One region of the Saccharopolyspora gloriosae genome, then DNA from elsewhere that is predicted to be linked to it. Evidence: riboswitches for the same ligand, from Rfam matches in the RefSeq annotation. Region 1 holds a riboswitch; each other region holds the start of a gene.
What was found. A riboswitch is a leader RNA that binds a small molecule or an ion and turns the genes downstream of it on or off. The one in region 1 is predicted to bind S-adenosylmethionine.
Positions count from the first base shown of each region.

Region 2: it holds a riboswitch for S-adenosylmethionine, as region 1 does, so the genes downstream of both, BJ969_RS01755 (ATP-binding cassette domain-containing protein) here and thrC (threonine synthase) in region 1, are expected to answer to the same signal.
Region 3: it holds a riboswitch for S-adenosylmethionine, as region 1 does, so the genes downstream of both, BJ969_RS21185 (aminotransferase class V-fold PLP-dependent enzyme) here and thrC (threonine synthase) in region 1, are expected to answer to the same signal.

Region 1 covers NZ_JACHIV010000001.1:1,044,352-1,051,222, forward strand. Annotated here, with positions in the region: gene BJ969_RS04915 (geranylgeranyl reductase family protein) at 29-1,252, opposite strand; gene thrC (threonine synthase) at 1,451-2,719, opposite strand; SAM riboswitch class I at 2,732-2,859, opposite strand; gene holA (DNA polymerase III subunit delta) at 2,966-3,949, shown strand; gene rpsT (30S ribosomal protein S20) at 4,086-4,346, opposite strand; gene BJ969_RS04935 (TSUP family transporter) at 4,575-5,381, shown strand; gene BJ969_RS04940 (cold-shock protein) at 5,671-5,874, shown strand; gene BJ969_RS04945 (VOC family protein) at 5,968-6,348, shown strand; gene lepA (translation elongation factor 4) at 6,471-6,871, shown strand, end outside.
Region 2 covers NZ_JACHIV010000001.1:361,443-368,313, forward strand. Annotated here, with positions in the region: gene rsmA (16S rRNA (adenine(1518)-N(6)/adenine(1519)-N(6))-dimethyltransferase RsmA) at 323-1,198, shown strand; SAM riboswitch class I at 1,400-1,491, shown strand; gene BJ969_RS01755 (ATP-binding cassette domain-containing protein) at 1,764-2,786, shown strand; gene BJ969_RS01760 (ABC transporter permease subunit) at 2,783-3,466, shown strand; gene BJ969_RS01765 (MetQ/NlpA family ABC transporter substrate-binding protein) at 3,575-4,387, shown strand; gene BJ969_RS01770 (4-(cytidine 5'-diphospho)-2-C-methyl-D-erythritol kinase) at 5,006-5,962, shown strand; gene BJ969_RS01775 (ABC-F family ATP-binding cassette domain-containing protein) at 6,000-6,871, shown strand, end outside.
Region 3 covers NZ_JACHIV010000001.1:4,881,417-4,888,287, forward strand. Annotated here, with positions in the region: gene BJ969_RS21170 (hypothetical protein) at 1-126, opposite strand, end outside; gene BJ969_RS21175 (RluA family pseudouridine synthase) at 207-1,124, opposite strand; gene lspA (signal peptidase II) at 1,136-1,846, opposite strand; gene BJ969_RS21185 (aminotransferase class V-fold PLP-dependent enzyme) at 1,890-3,251, opposite strand; SAM riboswitch class IV at 3,290-3,404, opposite strand; gene ileS (isoleucine--tRNA ligase) at 3,532-6,735, opposite strand.

The DNA of each region.
Region 1 (6,871 bases):
CGGCCCACGAATCAGGTGGCCCGCCGACTCACCAGAAGCGCAAGATTCGAAGCACGGTGGAAGCGTGGATCCGGCCGAAGCCGAACAGCATCTCCACCCCGTCCGCCAACATGCGCGGGTCGTGTCGCGCGGTCCGCAGCAGTGCGGATGCCCACCGCGGGTTGCGCAGTAGCCGCTGCGAAACGAGGGAGGAGACGAAGTGGGCCCGGTAGCGTCGGCGGAAGTCCGCCTCGAAGCCGGTCAGCGCCGCAGCAAGCGCGGCTCCGTCGTCGAGGCTCGGCGGTAGGGCCTCGACGAGGCGTTCGGCCGCGGAGACCGCATAGGCGATGCCTTCGCCGCTCACCGGGTTGATCATCGACGCGGCGTCGCCGATCAGAACCGCTCGAGGATGCGCCATCTTCGCCAGGCCGCCGACGTGCGGGAGGTGGTAGGCGCGTTGATCATGGAGCTCGCCGAGTTCGATCCCACGCGCCCGCACGCTGTCGGCGAACGTCGACGTGAGCGCCTTGATGTCGTCGCCGCGGTCTTGCATGCTCTTGAGCGAGCCGACGATACCGATGTTGACCAGGCCGTTGGTGAGCGGGAACAGCCAAGCGTAGTGCGGTAGCAAGTCCGCGCGGAATTCGAACAGCAGTCGTGGCCCGATTTTGCCGCCGGGTTGAAAATCTCCACTCTCGGCGTACGCGCGGCTCGCCAGGCCCCGATGTTTCTTGGCTCTGGCCGAATCGGTTTCCGAGGACAGTTCTTTCCGGATCGCCGAGTGTGCCCCGTCGGAGCCCACCACCAATCGAGCGTTGATCGAACGTAATGTCCCGTCGGCGGCTCGCAGCCGGACTTCCCGCGTGCTCGGGCCGTCGACCATGGACAGGTAACGCATGCCCGTGAAGTCCGCGGCTCCGGCTCGCATGGCCGCGCGCACCAGCCGATCGTCCAGCTCCAGCCGGGAGATGACGTGGCCGTGGGCCACACGCCCGTCGTCGCGGGAGATGGCGCTGTGCAGCTGCTCGCCGGCCGGCCCGAAGATCGTGACATCGTTGATCGGCGTGCGGTCGGCGAAAACGTTCCCGAGGCCGAGGCGGTGAATGACTTCGACCGCGCCAGGGCCGACCCCGTCCCCGCACGTCTTATCCCGGGGAAAGGTGGCCCGGTCCACCAACGCGACGCGCAGGCCTCGCCGCGCTGCGGAATATGCTGCGACGGATCCGGCCGGACCGGCGCCGACGACGACGATATCGAACGATTCCTGCGTCATGCGGCGCAGTGTCGCACGCTTCGCGGAAGGGTGGTGCTTTGTCGAATTGCTCGAACCGGGTCGTGTCAATTCCGGTCATCGGCGAAATGTTCCAACTCGCAATTGTGGAATTCGCTGAGGAGAAATTCGGCTGGTGAACGGTGACCGGAGCCGTCCCAGCACCGTGGGCCGCGGCGCACCGCGGCCCACGGGGGACGATCAGAGGCCCAGCGCCTCGTTCACGGCGTCGGTGCTGGGGGCGACCGTGGCCTTCGGCCCGACCTGGTCCTGCACGGCGTCCAGGGTCTTGAGCCCGTCGCCGGTGATCAGCAGCACCGTCTCCTGGTCCGGGTCGATCTTGCCCGCCTCGATGAGCTTCTTCGCGGTCGCCACGGTGACGCCACCGGCGGTCTCGGCGAAGATGCCTTCGGTCCGGGCCAGCAGCCGGATGCCTGCCACGACCTCCTCATCGGTGACGTCCTCGATGGCCCCACCGGTGCGGCGGACCGCGTCGAGCACGTAGGGCCCGTCCGCGGGAGCCCCGATGGCCAGCGAGCGCGCGATGGTGTCCGGGCGCACCGGCTGCACCACGTCGTGGTCGCTCTTGAAGGCGGTGGCGACCGGGGAGCACCCGGTGGCCTGCGCACCGAAGATCCGGTACGGGCTCTGCTCGACCAGACCGGTCTGCCCGAGCTCGCGGAAGCCCTTGTCGACCTTGGTCAGCTGCGAACCGGACGCGATGGGAACGACGATCTGCTCCGGCAGCCGCCAGCCGAGCTGCTCGGCGACCTCGAAGCCGAGGGTCTTGGAGCCCTCCGAGTAGTACGGCCGCACGTTGACGTTGACGAACGCCCAGTCCTCGTGCTCGGCGGCGAGCTCGGTCGCCAGCCGGTTCACGTCGTCGTAGTTGCCGTCCACCGCGAGCAGCGAGCCCTCGTAGACCGCGCTCATCAGGATCTTCGCCCGCTCCAGGTTGGAGGGGACGAGCACCACGGAGTCCCAGCCCGCGCGGGCCGCGGCGGCGGCCACGGCGTTGGCGAGGTTGCCGGTCGAGGGGCAGGCGAGGACCTTGAAACCGAATTCGCGGGCGGCGGCCAGCGCGACCGCGACGACCCGGTCCTTGAAGGAGTGGGTCGGGTTGCCGGTGTCGTCCTTGATCCAGATCCGCTTGACGCCGAGCGCCTTCGCGAGATTGTCGGCACGCACCAGCCTCGTACAACCGGGCTCGGTGTTCGGGTACTCCTCGACGTTCGTCGGCACCGGCAGCAGCTTCTTGTAGCGCCAGATCGACCGCGGGCCGGACTCGATGTCCTCGCGGCGGATGCGCCCGAAGTCGTAGGCGACCTCGAGGGGCGAGAAGTCCTCCAGCGAGACGAACTCGGGTGCCAGGGGCTGGCGGTGGCCCTCTTCCTTCGACACCAGTTCGACGGCGGGACCCAGGTCGTAGGTCTTACCGGTGGAGTTCGGGGCTTGGGCGGCAGCAGTCATCGCGAGGTCCTTTCCTCATCTGTCCCGCGGGCGGGTCGGAGTTGGCACCAATTTCTTCGACTGCCTCGCGAGTGCCGCGAATGGTCGAGATGGTTGCCGGGGCTTCATCGGGCCGTTCCCTCTGCCCCTCTGGATGAGCTATTCGGTTGTGGCGGCAACGTTACGGGAGGGCGCCGCGTCCTGGCCAGCACGGTCCAGCGCACGGGAACGATCCGCGGTGTCGCAGGGTCATGCGACGATGCCCCTATGAGTTCTCCGTCGGTGGTCTGCGACCCGCTGCATTTGATCCTCGGGGACGAGGAACTGCTGGTGGAGCGTGCCCTGTGGGAGGCGGTCGGGGCGGCCCGCGCGGCCGACCCGGAAACCGAGCTGCGCAGGATCAAGGTGAGTGAACTCACCCCGCCGGAGCTCGACGAGCTGCTGAGTCCCTCGTTGTTCGCGGAGGGCCGAGTGGTGGCGCTGGAGGCCGCGCAGGACGCGGGCAAGGAGATCGCCGAAGCGATCTTGTCCCACGCCAGGCAGCCCGCGGACGGCGTGGTGCTCGTGATCGTGCACAACGGCGGGGGCCGCGGCAAGAACGCGAAGGAACTGCCGAACGCGCTGCGCAAGCTCAACGCCCGGGTCACGGAGTGCAACAAGATCACCAAGGGCTCGCAGCGCGAGTCGTTCGTCAAGGACGAGGTGCGGCGCGCGGGCGGGCGCATCGACGCCGCCGCGGTGGGCGCCCTGATCGAGGCGGTCGGCTTCGACCTGCGCGAACTGTCCTCCTCCGCGTCGCAGCTGGTCGCCGACACCGGGGGCAAGATCGACGATGCGGCGGTGCGCCGCTACCACCGCGGTCGTGCTGAGGTGACCGGCTTCGTCGTGGCGGAGAAGGCCGTGACCGGGGACCGGGCCGGGGCGCTGGAGGCGTTGCGGTGGGCGCTGCAGCTGGGCGTGGCGCACGTTCTGATCGCCGACGCCCTGGCCGACTCGGTCCGCACCATCGGCCGGGTCGCCGCTTACGGCCGGGGGGACCCGTTCCGGCTCGCCGGCGAGCTGGGCATGCCCGCGTGGAAGGTGAAGAAGGCGCAGGGCCAGGCGCGGGGCTGGAGCAGCGCCACGGTCTCCGAGGCGCTGCGCGCCGTCGCCGCGCTCAACGCCGACGTCAAGGGCATGGCCGCCGACGCCGATCACGCCTTGGAGCGCACCGTGCTGCGCTTGGTCGACCTGCACTCGTCCCGGAACTGACGCGTACCGCCCACGCGGGTCCAGCGGCGCTTCGTGGTTGCCCCGCACGACGAAACGGGGCCCGTTCCCCGGAGGGAACGGACCCCGTTGTCAGCCTGCGACCGGTCGAGCGCGAAGCCGGCCGGTGCCGCGCGGCTCAGAGCTCGTTGGCGACCTTGGCCAGCGCCGACTTCTTGTTGGCGGCCTGGTTGGCGTGGATGACGCCCTTGCCGGCGGCCTTGTCCAGCGTGCGCGAGGCGGCGCGCTGCAGCTCGAGGGCCTTGTCCTTGTCGCCGGCGGCAGCGGCCTCGCGGAACTTGCGGATGGCCGTCTTGATCGACGACTTCACCGACTTGTTGCGCAGGCGGTTGCGCTCGTTGGTCTTGATCCGCTTCATCTGGGACTTGATGTTGGCCACTGCGGGCGCCTCTTTCCTCGATCGGATTCGTCGTGCCGCGCTGAATCGGCGCTGCCGTGCCGGGTCGAGCGGACCTCGGCGCGCGCAGCTTTCCTCCCTGGCGGAATGCCGCACGGCACGGTCGGCAATCCTAGCAACGCCGCACCCGGCGCCGGCGCCGCGGTCCTGGCTGCGAGGGCGCTCACACGCGGCGCCGTCGCCGGTGGTCGCCGCATAGGGTCACCCGTCGTGTTCACCGCATTGGGCTGGCCCGGCTTCGCCGAACTGTCGCTGGCCGGGTTGATCTTCCTCTGCTGCGCGGCGTTCCTCGCCGGCGCGGTGGACGCCATCGTCGGTGGCGGCGGCCTGATCCAGCTGCCCGCGATGCTGCTGCTGGTTCCTGGTGGCGACCTGATCTATTCGTTGGGCACGAACAAGCTCGCCGCCGTCGCGGGCACCGCTGCCGCGGCCCGCACCTACGCGAAGCGGACCCCGGTGCCGTGGCGCAGCGCGCTGCCGATGGCGGCGGTGGCGTTCGTCGGCGCCTTGGGGGGCGCGATGTTCGCCGCCGCCCTGCCGCAGGCGGTGCTGACCGGAGTGGTGCTGGTGGCGCTGATCGCGGTCGGGATCTACACGTGGCGCAAGCCGGACCTCGGTTCGGTGGAGGCTCCTCGATTCGCTCCGGCCCGGCAGACCCAGGTGATGGTGGCGGGCGGCGCGGTGATCGGGTTCTACGACGGCATCGCCGGTCCGGGCACCGGCTCGTTCCTCGTCTTCCTGCTCGTCGGGCTCGTCGGTTTCGCCTTCGTCGGGGCGTCGGCGACGGCGAAGATCGTCAACGTGGCGACGAACCTCGGGGCGCTGCTGTTCTTCGTCGCCGCGGGCAAGATCCTGTGGGGGCTGGCGCTGGCGATGGCGGTGAGCAACGCGACCGGCAGCGTGCTGGGTGCGGCGATCGCGTCCAGCCGCGGTTCGGTGTTCGTGCGCAAGGTCTTCCTGGCCGTCGTGGTGGCCTTGGTGGCGAGTCTCGGGTGGAAGCTCGCGTCCGGTATCTGAGCCTCCGGAGACCGGTTCCGATCGGGCCGCGGGGCAAGACGTCGCCGCTGCTGCGAAGGGCCGCGACAGGCGCGGGTTGAGATCGAGAACACCGGCGGGTCGCGGGAATGATCCGGCCCTGAGTGTGGTTGTATGAGTCGGCCGATTTTTGTGTTCGTGTTCGACACGCTCGCGAAAGTTGCGGGCGCGACTCTGTCCTGAGCGCAAGCTGGAGAGTTCGCCGTCTGGACTAGGCCCCGTTGCTCGCACAGTGCGGGCATCGGTACTCATCAGCTGTGAGGAGACAGAGATGGCACAGGGCACCGTGAAGTGGTTCAACTCCGAGAAGGGCTTCGGCTTCATCTCCCCCGACGGTGGCGGCCCGGACGTGTTCGTCCACTACTCGGCGATCGACGGCTCCGGCTTCCGCACCCTGGAAGAGAACCAGACCGTGACCTTCGAGATCACCCAGGGCCAGAAGGGCCCGCAGGCCAGCGGAGTTCGCCTGGTCTGAGAGCGGTGATCCGCTCGGCGGGTCCCCCACCTTCGTGGTGGGGGGCCCGCCGTTTTTTCGCCCCGATGCGGCCGAAGCGGTACAACCGGACCCATGGAGGTCCTCAACAGCCGCATGATCCTTCGCCCGCTCGACCCGGAGCGCTCGCTGCGCTTCTACCGGGACGTGCTGGGCCTCGCGATCTCCCGCGAATTCCCGGGAGGCACCGTGTTCTTCCTGGGGCAGGGGTTCCTGGAGTTGTCGGGCCGAGGTGAGCACGGCCCCAGCCCCGATCAGGTGCTGTGGTTGCAGGTGCGGGACCTGCGCTCGGAGTTCGACCGGCTCAGCGGGCTCGGCGTCGCGGTGGAGACCGCGCCGGTCCGGCAGCCGTGGGGCCTGGACGAGGCGTGGATCGCCGACCCGGACGGCATGCGGATCGTGCTCGTGGAGGTCCCGCAGGACCATCCGGTCCGCGCCGACCAGCGCCCGCGGTGAGCTGACCGGCCGCGCCCCGGATCCGGGCATTCGGAACTGGGCATAAGGGGCCGCCCGCGGCGTGGGACGATGTGGGTTGAACGCGCGCCCCGCGAGGACCCCGAGATCCCAAGGAACACCGAGTGAGCAGCTTCGCCGACAACACCTTCACGGACCCGGAGCGCATCCGGAACTTCTGCATCATCGCCCACATCGACCACGGCAAGTCGACGCTGGCGGACCGGATGTTGCAGCTCACCGGGGTGCTGGGGGAGCGGGCGTACCGGGCGCAGTACCTGGACCGGATGGACATCGAGCGCGAACGCGGCATCACGATCAAGGCGCAGAACGTCCGCCTGCCGTGGGAGAAGGACGGTGTCGAACACGTCCTGCACATGATCGACACTCCGGGGCACGTCGACTTCACCTACGAGGTGAGCCGGTCGCTGGCCGCGTGCGAGGGCGCGATCCTGCTGGTCGACGCCGCGCAGGGCATCGAGGCGCAGACGCTGGCGAACCTGTACCTGGCGATGGAGCACGACCT
Region 2 (6,871 bases), 680 kb from region 1:
GAGACCCCCCCGATCGGCCACCGGCACCCCACCGGTGGCCGATCGTCTTTTAGCCCCAGGCAGCCGTGGGCGGCGAAGCCGTGCCGTGGGCTGCGAAGCAAGCCTGCCTTGCGGCCGAAGGCCGTGCCTGTATGTGCGAAGCACATAGCCCACGTCGAAAAGACGACCACCGGCGGGTTCTCAGGTGTCTTCTCGCGAGGACGGCTTTTTCCCTCGTGGCGGAGCCACTTGGGAAAAAGATCCCGCAGCGAGAAGACACCTGAGGTTCCGCTACCCGCCCCACTACGCAGCTCAAGCGGAAGCCCCGAGTAACTTCTCACCCGTGGAACAGCACGCGAATAGGGCGCGGTTGCTTGGGCCGGCCGATGTTCGCCGGCTGGCCGAGGAGCTGGGGATCCGCCCGACGAAACGACTCGGGCAGAACTTCGTGCACGACCCGAACACGGTCCGCCGCATCGTGGGCGCCGCCGAGCTCACCGCCGATGACGTGGTGCTGGAGGTCGGTCCGGGGCTGGGGTCGTTGACGCTGGCGCTGTTGCCCGCGGCGGCGGGCGTGGTCGCGGTGGAGATCGATCCGGTGCTGGCGGAGCGGTTGCCGCGTACCGCCGCCGAGTTCGCCCCGGACCACCAGGGCGAGTTGCGGGTGCTGGAGGCCGACGCGCTGCGCGTGCGCGGCGCGGACTTCGCGGAGCGTCCGCCGACGGCGCTGGTCGCGAACCTGCCGTACAACGTGGCGGTGCCGGTGGTGCTGCACCTGCTGGCCGAGCTGCCGTCGTTGCGCACCGGTCTGGTGATGGTGCAGTCGGAGGTCGCGGATCGGCTGGCGGCGAAACCCGGCAACCGGACTTACGGCGTGCCGAGCGCGAAGGCCGCGTGGTTCGCCGACGTGCGCCGCGCGGGGCCGGTGCCGCGCACCGTGTTCTGGCCGGTGCCGAACGTGGATTCCGGGCTGGTGTCGTTCACCCGGATCGATCCGCCGTCGGCGGCGCCGCGCGCGCAGGTGTTCGCGGCGATCGACGCCGCGTTCGCGCAGCGGCGCAAGACGCTGCGGGCGGCGCTGTCCGGCTGGGCCGGGTCGGCGGCGCGTGCGGAGCAGGTGCTGCGGGCTGCCGGGGTGGAGCCGACGACGCGGGGCGAGCAGCTCTCGGTGGCGGATTTCGCCCGGGTGGCCGATGCCGCCGCCCAGCTGGTGCGCTGAGTTCGCACCTGAACGCGCGGCGTTGCCCGAGCTTCGACCGAACGGGTCCAAAAGCGTTGCGATGCTCACATATGGTCACTGGAATAGTTGGGTTGATCAAGAATCCCTGCTCGTGAGGGGGATGTGATTTGTCAAACGATTCCACATGGTGACCGTCCGCAGCTTGCATTCGCCGACACCCCTGCGTTCTACTATGCGGGAAATCCATCCCGAGCGGCTGAGAGACCTGGCTCCACGACGCCGCAGCAACCACTCCACGAGTGAGCAGGTGCTAACGCCAGGGTCGATGGAGTTGTGGTGTCTGAAACTCTGCTCGAAGGCGAACGCGCGCCCCGGACCAGCCGTCGGCGTGCCCGCGGTGGTCGCGCCCGGACCGGATCCGGCCCGCACGGCCTCGCGCTGACCCAACGCCGAGTGATCGATCACGGACGCCGCACCACGACGGCCTGTCGCCGCGTCCGCTGACGACCGAAGTCGTCGCAGCCCCTTCCCCAGCCTTTCTGTTCCTCCTTCCCGGCCGATGCGGCATGCCCGCCGGTCCGGCGTGAGCTGATGCGGAGCGATCGTGATCACAGTCGAGAACCTCACCAAATCCTTCCGGCACGACCAGTCGAGTCGAGCCGACGTCGTCGCGCTCGACAACGTCTCGCTGGAGGTCCCCGCCGGTGCCGTGTGCGGCGTCGTCGGCCCCAGCGGAGCGGGAAAGTCCACCCTCGCCCGCTGCATCGCGCTGCTGGAGAAGCCCGACCGCGGCGCCATCCGCGTCGACGGCACCGACCTCGTGGCGCTCGAAGGCGCCGCGCTGCGTGCGGCGCGCCGCCACATCGGGGTCGTGCCGCAGGGGGATTCGCTGCTGCGCCAGCGCACCGCCGCGGGCAACGTGGCGCTGCCGCTGGAGGCGGCCGGGATGGCCGCGCCGCAGCGCCGCAGCCGCGTCGCCGAGCTGCTCGACCTCGTCGGGCTCACCGACAAGGCGCCGGTCTACCCGGACCGGCTCTCCGGCGGGCAGCGGCAGCGGATCGCGGTCGCCCGCGCCCTCGCCGCCAAGCCTTCGGTGCTGCTCGCCGACGAACCGACCTCCGCGCTGGACCCGAGCACCACGGACTCGGTGCTCACGGTGCTCGACCGCGCCCGCTCCGAACTCGGCGTCACGGTGCTCGTGGTCACCCACGACATGACCGTGGTGCGCCGCATCGCCGATGACGTCGCGGTCCTCGAAGACGGCCGCGTCGCCGAACACGGCAAGGTGCTCGACCTGGTCGCCGATCCCGGCAGCCGCGTCAGCACCAGCCTGCTGCCCGAGACCGACCAGGCGTCCGCCGTGCCCGGTGTGCGCCACGACGTGGTCGCCGAAGTGGTGCTCGTCGGCTTCGCCGCCGTCGGCGCGCTGCTGCCGGAGGCGTCGAGCCGCTTCGGGGTGGAGCTGTCCATCCTCGGCGGCGGCCTGACCCGGCTCGGCGACACGCCGGTCGCGAAGTTCCGCATCGGACTCACCGGTGAGCGCTCGGAGCAGGCGCTGAAATGGATGGTCGACCGCGACGCGCACGTGCGGCGCGCCCCGGTCAGCGTTGATGGAGTAGCTGCGTGAGTGATCCGACCCCTTGGGCGGAAGTCGTGGAGATGCTCGGTGAGGCCACCGGCGAAACGCTCTACATGGTGGTGGTGGCCACCGTGCTGGCAGTGCTCGGTGGCCTGCCGCTCGGCGTGTTCCTGCACTTGAGCTCGCCGGTCGGGCTGGACCCGCGGCCGACGCTGCACCGGATCCTCGGTGTGGTCGTCGACGTGGTCCGGTCCGTGCCGTTCGTGGTGCTGCTGGTGGTCCTCGCCTCCTTCACGCGGCTGCTGGTGGGCACTTCCATCGGCAGCACCGCGGTGATCGTGCCGCTGACCATCGGTGCGGTGCCGTTCTTCGCGCGGCTGACCCAGAACGCGTTGCGCGAAGTGAGCTTCACCGTCGTCGAAGCGGCTATCACCACCGGCTCCGGCCGGTGGCGGATCGTGTGGACGGTCCTGATCGGCGAGGCGCGCGCCGCGCTGGTCGGGGCCGTCGGCGTCACCGCGGTGGCGCTCATCGGCTACGCCGCGATGGCGGGCGCGATCGGTGGCGGCGGGTTGGGGACCACCGCCATCCAGGACGGCTACCAGGCCTACGACGAGCGGGTGCTCTACGGCTCGGTGGTGGTGCTCGCGGTGCTGGCCTTCGCGATGCAGCTGCTCACCGACTTCACGGCGAAGGCCGTGGACCGCCGTCGCACCGCGACCGGCTAGTCGCCACCGCACTTCAGTCGAATCGGCCGACGGCAGGGGTCCCCGCGGACCCGCTGCCGGTACCGGTGCGCGTCACCGGACGGCCTCCATTCCAGAAAGGACGCACTGATGCGTATTCGTTCCCTGGCGGTCGTGCTCACGGCCGCTTCGCTGGCGCTGGCGGGTTGCGGTGGTAGCGGCACGGAAGCCGCGCAGGACCCGAACGCTCCGCTGACCATCGGCGTGAGCCCGCAGCCGCACGGCGAGATCCTCAAGTACGTCGACGAGAACCTCGCTCCGAAGGCGGGCATCGACCTGGAGATCGAGCAGTTCGACGACTACAACCGGCCGAACGAGGCCGTCGCCAACGGCGAGCTGGACGCGAACTACTACCAGCACAAGCCGTACCTGGCGGAGTACCAGGCGCAGCGCGGCGGTGAGTTCGAGTGGGTGCAGACGGTGCACCTGGAGCCGCTGTCGATCTACTCCAAGAAGGTCAAGTCCCTCCAGGAGCTGCCGGACGGCGCGCGGATCGCGCTGCCCAACGACCCGTCGAACCTGACCCGCAGCCTGAAGCTGCTGCAGGACAACGGCGTGATCAAGCTCAAGCCGGGCGCCGAGCAGGGCGCCGGGGTGCGCGACGTCGCGGAGAACCCGAAGAAGATCGAGTTCCAGGGGCTCTCCAGCGACCAGCTGCCCCGCGCGGTCGACGACGCCGACGCGGCGATCGTGAACGGCAACTACGCCCTCAAGGCCGGTTTGAAGGACCCGCTCGTCGTGGAGAAGGCGGAGAACAACCCGTACGCGAACGGCCTGGTCGCGTCCCCGGCGATGGCCAAGGACCCCCGCATCCAGAAGCTCGCCGAACTCCTGCGCTCCCCCGAGGTCGAGGACTACATCAACAAGACCTACGGCGGAGTCTCGGTAATCCCGGCTTCCTGACCCGAAGGCCGTGAGGCAGAACGGCGAAAGCCCCAGCCTCACGGCCAAAGGCCGCGCCTGACGGCGAAGCCGTGCAGTGGGGCGGGCGAAGCCACGCCTGCCCTGCGGCCAAAGGCCGTGCTTCGCGGCGAAGCCGTGCCTGGGACGAGCGAAGCGAAGTCTGCCTTGCGGCGTAGCCGTGCCTGTATTCGCGCAGCGAATAGCCCACGTCACAAAGCCGACCACCGGCGGGTTCTCAGTCGGTCTCTCGCGAGGACAGCTTTTTCCCTCGTGGCGGAGCCACTCGGGAAAAAGATCCCGCAGCGAGAGACCGACTGAGGTTCCGCTACCCGGACACCCCAGCAACACCAGCCGTGGAAGCAATCCTGAAACCCGACCTTCCACGCACCACCGCAACCACACGCCCAAACCCGGGAAGGCTCTAAACCCGACCCCACACGCCAAGCCGAACGCAGCTCTAAAACCCAACCCACACGCCAAGCCGAACCCCACTCCAAACTCGACCCCGCACGCCGAGCAAGGCATTGCTGAGGTGCCCCAGAGGGGGCGTGCGCTGTGAAGTCGGTGCTGGGGCGGCACCGGGCTGTTGCGGACACGTACGCTCTAGGAGTGCTCTCCGTGGTACCCACCCCCATCACCGTGCGTGTCCCGGCCAAGGTGAACCTGCATCTGTCGGTCGGCGATGCTCGCCCGGACGGCTACCACGAGCTGGTCACCGTCTTCCAGGCGTTGTCGCTCACCGATGAAGTGACGGTGCAGACCGCCGACGAACCCGGCATCGAGGTGCACGGCGAAGGCGCCGATTCGGTGCCGACCGGGCCCAGCAACCTCGCGTGGACCGCTGTCCGCCTGCTCGCCGAACATTCCGGGCGCGACCCGGAGGAACCCGGTGTGCGGCTCTCGATCCGCAAGGGCATTCCCGTGGCGGGCGGCATGGCAGGCGGCAGCGCCGACGCCGCGGCCGCGCTGCTGGCGCTGAACACCTTGTGGCGCCTCGAAATCGGGCGCGACGAGCTCAGCGACATCGCCGCCAAGATCGGTAGCGATGTGCCGTTCTCCTTGCAGGGCGGCACCGCGTTGGGAACCGGGCGCGGTGAGCGGCTGGTGCCGGTGCTGGCCCGGCACACCTTCCACTGGGTGATCGCGCTGGACCGGCGCGGCCTCGAAACGCCCGGTGTCTACGGCGAACTCGACCGGCTGCGCGGGGACACCGGGCCGCACGGCGTCGGTGAGGTCGAGCCCCTCCTGGAGGCGCTGGCTTCCGGTGATCCGCGGCAGCTGGCGCTGCTGCTGGGCAACGACCTCCAGTCCGCGGCCGTGTCGCTTCGGCCGAACCTGCGCCGCACGCTGCGCGCGGGTGTCGAAGCGGGTGCCCTGGCCGGGATCGTGTCCGGTTCCGGGCCGACGTGCGCGTTCCTGTGCACCGACAACGACGCCGCGGTCCGGGTGGCCGCCGAGCTCTCCGGTGCGGGCGTCTGCCGCACCGTGCGGGTCGCGCAGGGCCCGGTGCCCGGCGCCCGGATCGTCAGCGATGAGCGCGCGGACCGGCCGACCCCGCCCCAGGTCCACGCCTGAACCACCCCTCACGTTCCTCTGGAGATCAACACCCCCGATGGCGAACCTGATCAATCTCGAATCGGTGAGCAAGAGCTACGGAGTGCGACCGCTGCTGGACGGCGTCTCGCTCGGCATCAACGAAGGCGAACGCATCGGGGTCGTCGGCCTCAACGGCGGCGGCAAGACGACGCTGCTGGAAGTCCTCTCCGGGGCGGAGGCCCCCGACTCCGGGCGGGTCAGCCACTCCCGCGACACCCGGATGGCCGTGGTCACCCAGCGCACGGAGCTGCCGCCCGAATCGACCGTGCGCAACGCGGTGCTCGATCCGCACGGATTCACCGCCGAGCACGAGTGGGCGGCCGACGCACGAGTGCGATCGGTGCTCACCGGGCTCGGCATGACGCGGCTCGGGCTCGACACGCCCGTCGCGAACTTCTCCGGCGGGGAACGCCGCCGCGTCGCGCTGGCCGCGGCCCTGGTGCGCGACCTCGACGTGCTGGTGCTGGACGAACCGACGAACCACCTCGACGTCGAAGGGGTGCGCTGGCTCGCCGACCACCTGCTGTCCCGGCGCTGCGCGTTGGTGATCGTCACGCACGACCGCTGGTTCCTGGACACCGTCTGCAACCGCACCTGGGAGGTCACCGGGGGCAAGGTCGAGCAGTACGAAGGCGGCTACGCGGACTGGATCTTCGCGCGGGCCGAGCGCAACCGGCTCGCCCAGCAGGCCGAGGACAAGCGCCAGAACCTGGCGCGCAAGGAACTCGCCTGGTTGCAGCGCGGGGCGAAGGCGCGCACGTCCAAACCGCGCTACCGGGTCGAAGCGGCCGAGGCGCTGATCGCCGACGTCCCGCCCGCGCGGGACACGGTGGAACTCGTGAGCTTCGCCAAGCGCCGGCTCGGCAAGACCGTGATCGACCTCGAAGA
Region 3 (6,871 bases), 3.8 Mb from region 1:
TCCCGTGGCCCGTTCCGATTCCACGGGACCGGAGCCTTCGGTCAGCAGCGACCCGCTCCAGGACATGCCCATCGGCGGTGTCGGCGTCTCGTCGGCGAACTCCCGACGCTGATCACCTTGGGTCATCGCCCCTCCCCCATGATCCCGGGTGTTTCCCCCAAACTACGCGATCCCGCCCGCTGCCCGGCGAAGTCGATCAGCGGGCGTTACGCGTCCTGCGCGCGCAGGGTGTCGATCGCGTCCTGCAGGTCCGCGGGGTATTCACTGGTGAACGTCACCCAGCTGCCGTCGGCGGGGTGGTCGAAGCCGAGCATCCGCGCGTGCAGCCACTGCCGGGTCAGGCCCAGCTTGCGCGCGAGCACCGGGTCCGCGCCGTAGGTCAGGTCCCCGGCGCAGGGGTGGCGCACCGCCGAGAAGTGCACCCGGATCTGGTGGGTGCGCCCGGTCTCCAGCTTCACGTCCACCAGCGACGCGGCGCGGAACGCCTCCACCGTCTCGTAGTGGGTGATGCTGGGCTTGCCGCCGCTGACCACGGCGAACTTGTAGTCGTGCCGGGGGTGCCGGTCGATCGGCGCGTCGATGGTGCCGCTGCTCGGATCGGGATGTCCCTGCACGAGCGCGTGGTAGCGCTTCTCCACGGTGCGTTCCTTGAAGGCCCGCTTGAGCACCGTGTAGGCGTGCTCGCTCTTGGACACGACCATGACGCCGGTGGTGCCCGCGTCGAGCCGGTGCACCACGCCTTGCCGCTCGGCCGCGCCGGAGGTCGCGATCCGGACCCCGGCGGCGGCGAGCCCCCCGATCACCGTCGGCCCTTCCCAGCCGGGGCTGGGGTGCACGGCGACGCCGATCGGCTTGTCCACGACGACGATGTCGTCGTCCTGGTGGAGGATCTTCAGGCCGTCCACCGGAACGGCGACGACCTCGGGTTCCGGCCGGGCCGGGGGCAGCGTGACCTCCAGCAGCCCGCCCGCCATGAGCCGATCGGACTTGCCGACCTGGGCGCCGTCGAGCAGCACTTCCCCGGATTCGGCGAGTCCGGCGACCGTGCTCCGCGACATCCCGAGCAGCTTCGCCAGGCCCGCGTCGACCCTCATGCCTTCCAACCCGTCCGGAACGGGGAGCATCCGCGATTCGCTCACGCCTGGTCCTCGCGCTTCTTGCGCACGTGCACGGTGCCGTCGTAGTCCCGGCCGAGCAGCGACATGAGGACCACGAGGATTCCGCCGCACACGATGGAGGAGTCGGCGACGTTGAACACCGGCCACACGCTGCCGTCCGGCGCGAACAGCGACACGAAGTCCACGACGTGCCCGCGCAGCGGCCCCGGAGCCCGGAACAACCGGTCCACCAGGTTGCCGCAGGCGCCGCCGAGCACCAGTCCGAGGCCGATGGCCCAGCCGGTGGAGCGCAGCTTCGGCGCCAGCCACACGATCACTCCGACGACCACGATCGCCAGCAGCGCGAGCAGCCAGGTCATCCCGGTCGCCAGCGAGAACGCCGCCCCCGGGTTGCGCACCAGCACGAGGTAGACCGCGCCGCCGAACAGCTTCGTCGGCGGCTGGTTCTCCAGCGCCGCGACCGCGGCGACCTTCGTGAGCACGTCCGCGGTGAGCAGCACCGCGGCGACGCCGAACAGCAGCGCGAGCAGCTTGCGCGGCTGCGGCGAGCGCACCGCGGTGTCCCCGGTCGCCGGCTCGGCCTGCTCCGCGGCGTCCTGCTCACCGGAGGGCTGCTGGCCCGAGGACTGCGTCGGTCCCGACGCGGCGGATCCCGGCTCGGAGGCGTCCGCTCCGCTCGTGGCGGGGTTCGTTCCGGGCCGGTCGGGGTCGGACTGCTCGGTGTTCACCCGGCCCATTCTCCCCGACCGCGGATCGGCCGCTCACAGCGGCTCACACCAGCGAGGCAGGGAACTCCCGCGGGTCGTCCACCGGGGCCCACCGCCCGTCGACCTGCTCGTAGCGCCACTGCGGCCCGTAGGCCACGAGTCCGCGCAGGGCTCGCACGATGCGGTCCACGTGCTCGACGGTGGTGCCGAGCCCGAGGCTGATGCGGACGGCGCGCTGCTCACCGGAACCGGCCAGCAGGTGCCGCACCGCGCGGTGCGCGCAGAACAGCCCGTCCCGCACCCCGATCCCGTGCTCGGCCGCCAGGGCCGCCGCGATCAGGCCGGGGTCGTGACCGTCGACGATGAAGCCGACCACGCCGACCCGGTCGTGCTCGGCGCCGAACAGGCTCAGCTCGCGCAGCCCCGGCACGCCGCGAAGTCCGCGGCGCAGGCGCTGCAGCAGCAGTTCCTCGTGCCCGGTGATCGCGTCCGCGTGGTCGGCGAGCGCGGCGCACGCCGTGGCGAGCGCGTGCACGCCCACGGTGTTCGGCGAGCCCGCCTCGTGCCGTTCGGGACCGGTGTTCCAGTCGATCTCCCCGGTGTCCGGCACCGAGCGGGTCGCGCCGCCGCCCGCCAGGTAGGGCTCGGCGGCGTCCAGCCAGTCGTCCCGGCCGATGAGCGCGCCCGCGCCGAACGGCGCGTACAGCTTGTGCCCGGACAGCACCACGTGGTCCACGCCGAGTTCCGCGATCCGCACCGGGCGGTGCGGGGCGAGCTGGGCGGCGTCGAGGACGGTCCGCGCCCCGTGCCGCCGGGCGACCCGCGCGAGCTCGGCGACCGGCCACACCTCGCCGGTCACGTTGGAGGCACCGGTGAGCACGGCGAGCTTCGGCCCGTCGGCGCAGTCGGCGAGCGCGGCGTCGAGCAGCCGCACCGCGTCCTGCGGGTCGGCGGGGATGCCGAGCGTGCGCACCCGGTCCCCTGCCCACGGCAGCAGCGCGGCGTGGTGCTCGGTGTCGAAGACGACGACGGAGGTGTCGGCGGGCAGCGCCGTCGCCAGCAGGTTCAGCGAGTCGGTGGTGTTCCGGGTGAAGATCACCGAGTCGGTGCGGCGGGCGCCGACGAACCGGCGCAGCACGTCCCGCGCCCCCTCGTAGACCCGCGTGCAGACCTGCGAGGCGAACCCGGCGCCGCGGTGCACGCTGGCGTACCAGGGCAGCAGTTCGTTCACGGCGTCGCGCACCGCGGTCAGGCAGGGCGCGCTGGCACCGTGGTCCAGGTTGGCGTATTCGATGGATCCGCCGGTGACGAGCGGGACCCGCAGCTGGGCGCCGACGACGGCGGGAACGGTCGGAACCGAGTCCACGATGGACCAGATCGGGATTCCGGCGGTCTCGTCACGGCTGGAGCGGACGGCTGACGACACGATGCCTCCTGGGGCCTCACCGGGCCCGGAGCATTCGGGGCCCGCGCTTGCCGATCGCCCTGCGCGATCGGCCAGGTCCTCACCCGGGGCACCCCACCGCGGTAGGAGGGTTGCCGGCCAGCAAACCGGGGTTTCCCGCTGGCACTCATGACCTTCGACGCGAAACTCTAAGGATCGGTCGTGCGACGCGCAACCGTCCCGCGCGAAGTGGGATCCGCGCCACGCCCGATCCGGACGGGCTCCCCTTTGTCGGAGGGGAACCCGCCCGGAACCGTTTCGCTCAGACCCGTTCGACGCCGACCGAGACGGCGACGCCGTCACCGACGCTGCCCGCGAAGCCGCCGTCGGCCGCACCGGCTTCGACGACGTCCGCCAGCGTCTCCGCGGCGATGAACTCCCGGTGCGCGTCGACGGCCGCCAGCACCTCCGCCGAGGCGGAGACGGCGACGCGGATCCGGTCGGAGACCTCGAATCCGGCGTCCCGGCGCGCCTGCTGCACGACGCGGACCACGTCGCGCGCGACGCCTTCGGCCGCCAGTTCCGGGGTGACCGCGCAGTCCAGCACGACCAGCCCGCTGCCGCCCGGCAGCGCCGCCGCGGCCCCGTCGTCGGTGGACACCAGGCGTTCGGTGAACTCGCCGTCCTGCAGCTCCGTCCCGTCGGCCACCACCGCGCCCGCCGGGGTGCGGGTCCAGTTCCCGGACTTCACCGCCTTGATCACGCGCTGGACGTCCTTGCCGAGGCGAGGTCCGGCGGCGCGGGCGTTCACCGCGATCTCGAACCGGCCGTGCGCGGCCACGTCGGTGGTCAGCTCGACCTCCTTGACGTTGACCTCGTCGCGCACGAGGTCGGCGAACGGCCGCAGCGACTCCGCCTCCGGCACCGCCACGACGAGCTTCGCCAGCGGCAGCCGCACCCGCAGCGTGTTCGCCTTGCGCAGTGCCAGCGCCGACGAGCACACCTGCCGCACCCGGTCCATCGCCGAGACCAGCGCCGGGTCGGCGGGCAGTTCGTCGACCAGCGGCCAGTCCGCGAGGTGCACCGACCGGCCGCCGGTGAGCCCGCGCCACACGGCTTCCGCGGTCAGCGGCAGCAGCGGCGCCACGACCCGGCTGACCACTTCGAGCACGGTGTGCAGCGTGTCCACCGCGTCGGCGTCACCCGCCCAGAACCGGTCGCGGGAGCGCCGCACGTACCAGTTCGTCAGCACCTCCAGGAAGTCCCGGACGCTGCCGCAGGCACCCGCCAGGTCGAAGGCGTCCATCGCGGCCTGCACGTCGCCGACGAGCTCGTGGGTCTTGGCCAGCACGTAGCGGTCCAGCACGTGCGTGCTGTCCGTGCGGTGCCTGCCCTCGACGCCTTCGGCGTTCGCGTACAGCGCCAGGAAGTACCACGAGTTCCACAGCGGCAGCACCGCTTGGCGCACCGCGTCCCGGATGCCGCGTTCGGTGACCACCAGGTCACCGCCGCGCAGGATCGGGCTGGACATCAGGAACCAGCGCATCGCGTCGGAGCCGTCCCGGTCGAACACCTCGTTGACGTCCGGGTAGTTTCGCTTCGACTTCGACATCTTCATGCCGTCGTCGCCGAGCACGATGCCGTGCGCGGCCACGTTGGAGAACGCCGGGCGGTCGAACAACGCCGTGGCCAGCACGTGCAACGTGTAGAACCAGCCGCGGGTCTGCCCGTTGTACTCGACGATGAAGTCGCCCGGGTAGTGGTGCTCGAACCACTCGGCGTTCTCGAACGGGTAGTGCACCTGGGCGAACGGCATCGCACCGGACTCGAACCAGCAGTCCAGCACCTCCGGCACCCGGCGCATCGTGGACGCGCCCGACGGGTCGTCCGGGTTCGGCCGGGTCAGCTCGTCGATGTTCGGCCGGTGCAGGTCCGCCGGCCGCACCCCGAAGTCGCGCTCCAGCTCGTCCAGCGAGCCGTACACGTCGGTGCGCGGGAACGCCGGGTCGTCGGAGACCCACACGGGAAGCGGCGAGCCCCAGTACCGGTTCCGCGAGATGTTCCAGTCCCTCGCGTTGGACAGCCACTTGCCGAACTGGCCGTCCTGGATGTGCGAGGGAACCCAGTTGATCTGCTGGTTGAGCTCGACCATGCGGTCCCGGAACTGGGTCACGCCCACGAACCAGGAGGACACGGCGCGCTGGATCAGCGCGTTGTCGCAGCGCCAGCAGTGCGGGTAGGGGTGGTCGTAGGTCTCGTGCCGCAGCAGCAGCCCGGCTTCCTTGAGGTCCCGGATGATCGGCTTGTTCGCCTCGAACACCTGCAGGCCCTCGTAGGGCGCCACTTCGGAGGTGAACTTGCCGTGCGCGTCGACCGGGACGACCGGCTCGATGCCGTGCGCGTCGGTGACGAGCTTGTCGTCCTCACCGAAGGCGGGCGCGATGTGCACGATGCCGGTGCCGTCCTCGGTGGTGACATAGTCCGCCGCCAGCACCTGGTGGGCGTTGGTGTGCCCCGCGAAGAAGTCGAACGGCGGCCGGTAGGTCGTGCCCAGCAGCTCGGTGCCGGCGAACCGGGCGACGACCCGGTCCGCCACGTCCTCGCCCAGTTCCCGCGCGTACGCGCCCAGCCGGGCCTCGGCGAGCACGTAGCGCTCGGCGCCCTGCCCCGGCTCGACCAGCACGTAGTCCACGTCCGGGTGCACGGCGGCCGCCAGGTTCGACGGCAGCGTCCACGGGGTCGTCGTCCACACCAGCGCCAGCGCGCCGTCGAACGCCTTGCCCGGCGCGGCGAGGCGCAGGCCCACGGTCACCGCGGGGTCCTGGCGCTGCCGGTAGGTGTCGTCCATCCGCGTCTCGGTGTTCGACAGCGGCGTCTCGCAGCGCCAGCAGTACCAGAGCACCCGGAAGCCCTCGTAGATCAGACCCTTGTCCCACAGGGTCTTGAACGCCCACATGACGCTTTCCATGTAGTCGAGGTCGAGCGTCTTGTAGTCGTTGTCGAAGTCCACCCAGCGCGCCTGGCGGGTGACGTAGTCCTCCCACTCGCCGGTGTAGCGCAGCACGGAGGCGCGGCAGGCGTCGTTGAACTCGGCGACGCCCATCGTCTCGATCTCGGACTTGGACGTGATGCCGAGCTGCTTCTCGGCTTCGACCTCGGCGGGCAGCCCGTGGCAGTCCCAGCCGAACCGGCGCTCCACCCGGCGGCCGCGCATCGTCTGGTAGCGCGGCACCGCGTCCTTCACGTACCCGGTGAGCAGGTGCCCGTAGTGCGGCAGGCCGTTGGCGAAGGGCGGGCCGTCGTAGAAGACGAATTCGTTGGAGCCGTGCGTCCCGGCTTCCCGCGACCGCACGCTCTCCTGGAACGTCCCGTCCTGGGACCAGAAGTCCAGCACTTCCCGCTCGACCTGCGGGAACGACGGTTGCGCGGCGACGCCACGTTCTGGGGCCGGGCGCTCCTGATCCGGGCGCTCCTGGGCAGTGCCCTCGGCGGACGTGCCGCCGAAGCGGACCTTCGGATAAGCCATCGCGGGTGTACTCCTCGCCGGTGTGTCGTCATCAGCCGCACGGACATCTGACTCGATGCCCACACGGGGACGACACGGCGCGCGACCGACCGGCCGCCCGCGTCCCGCGGTACCACCCCGCTTGCCGCCGCTGGTC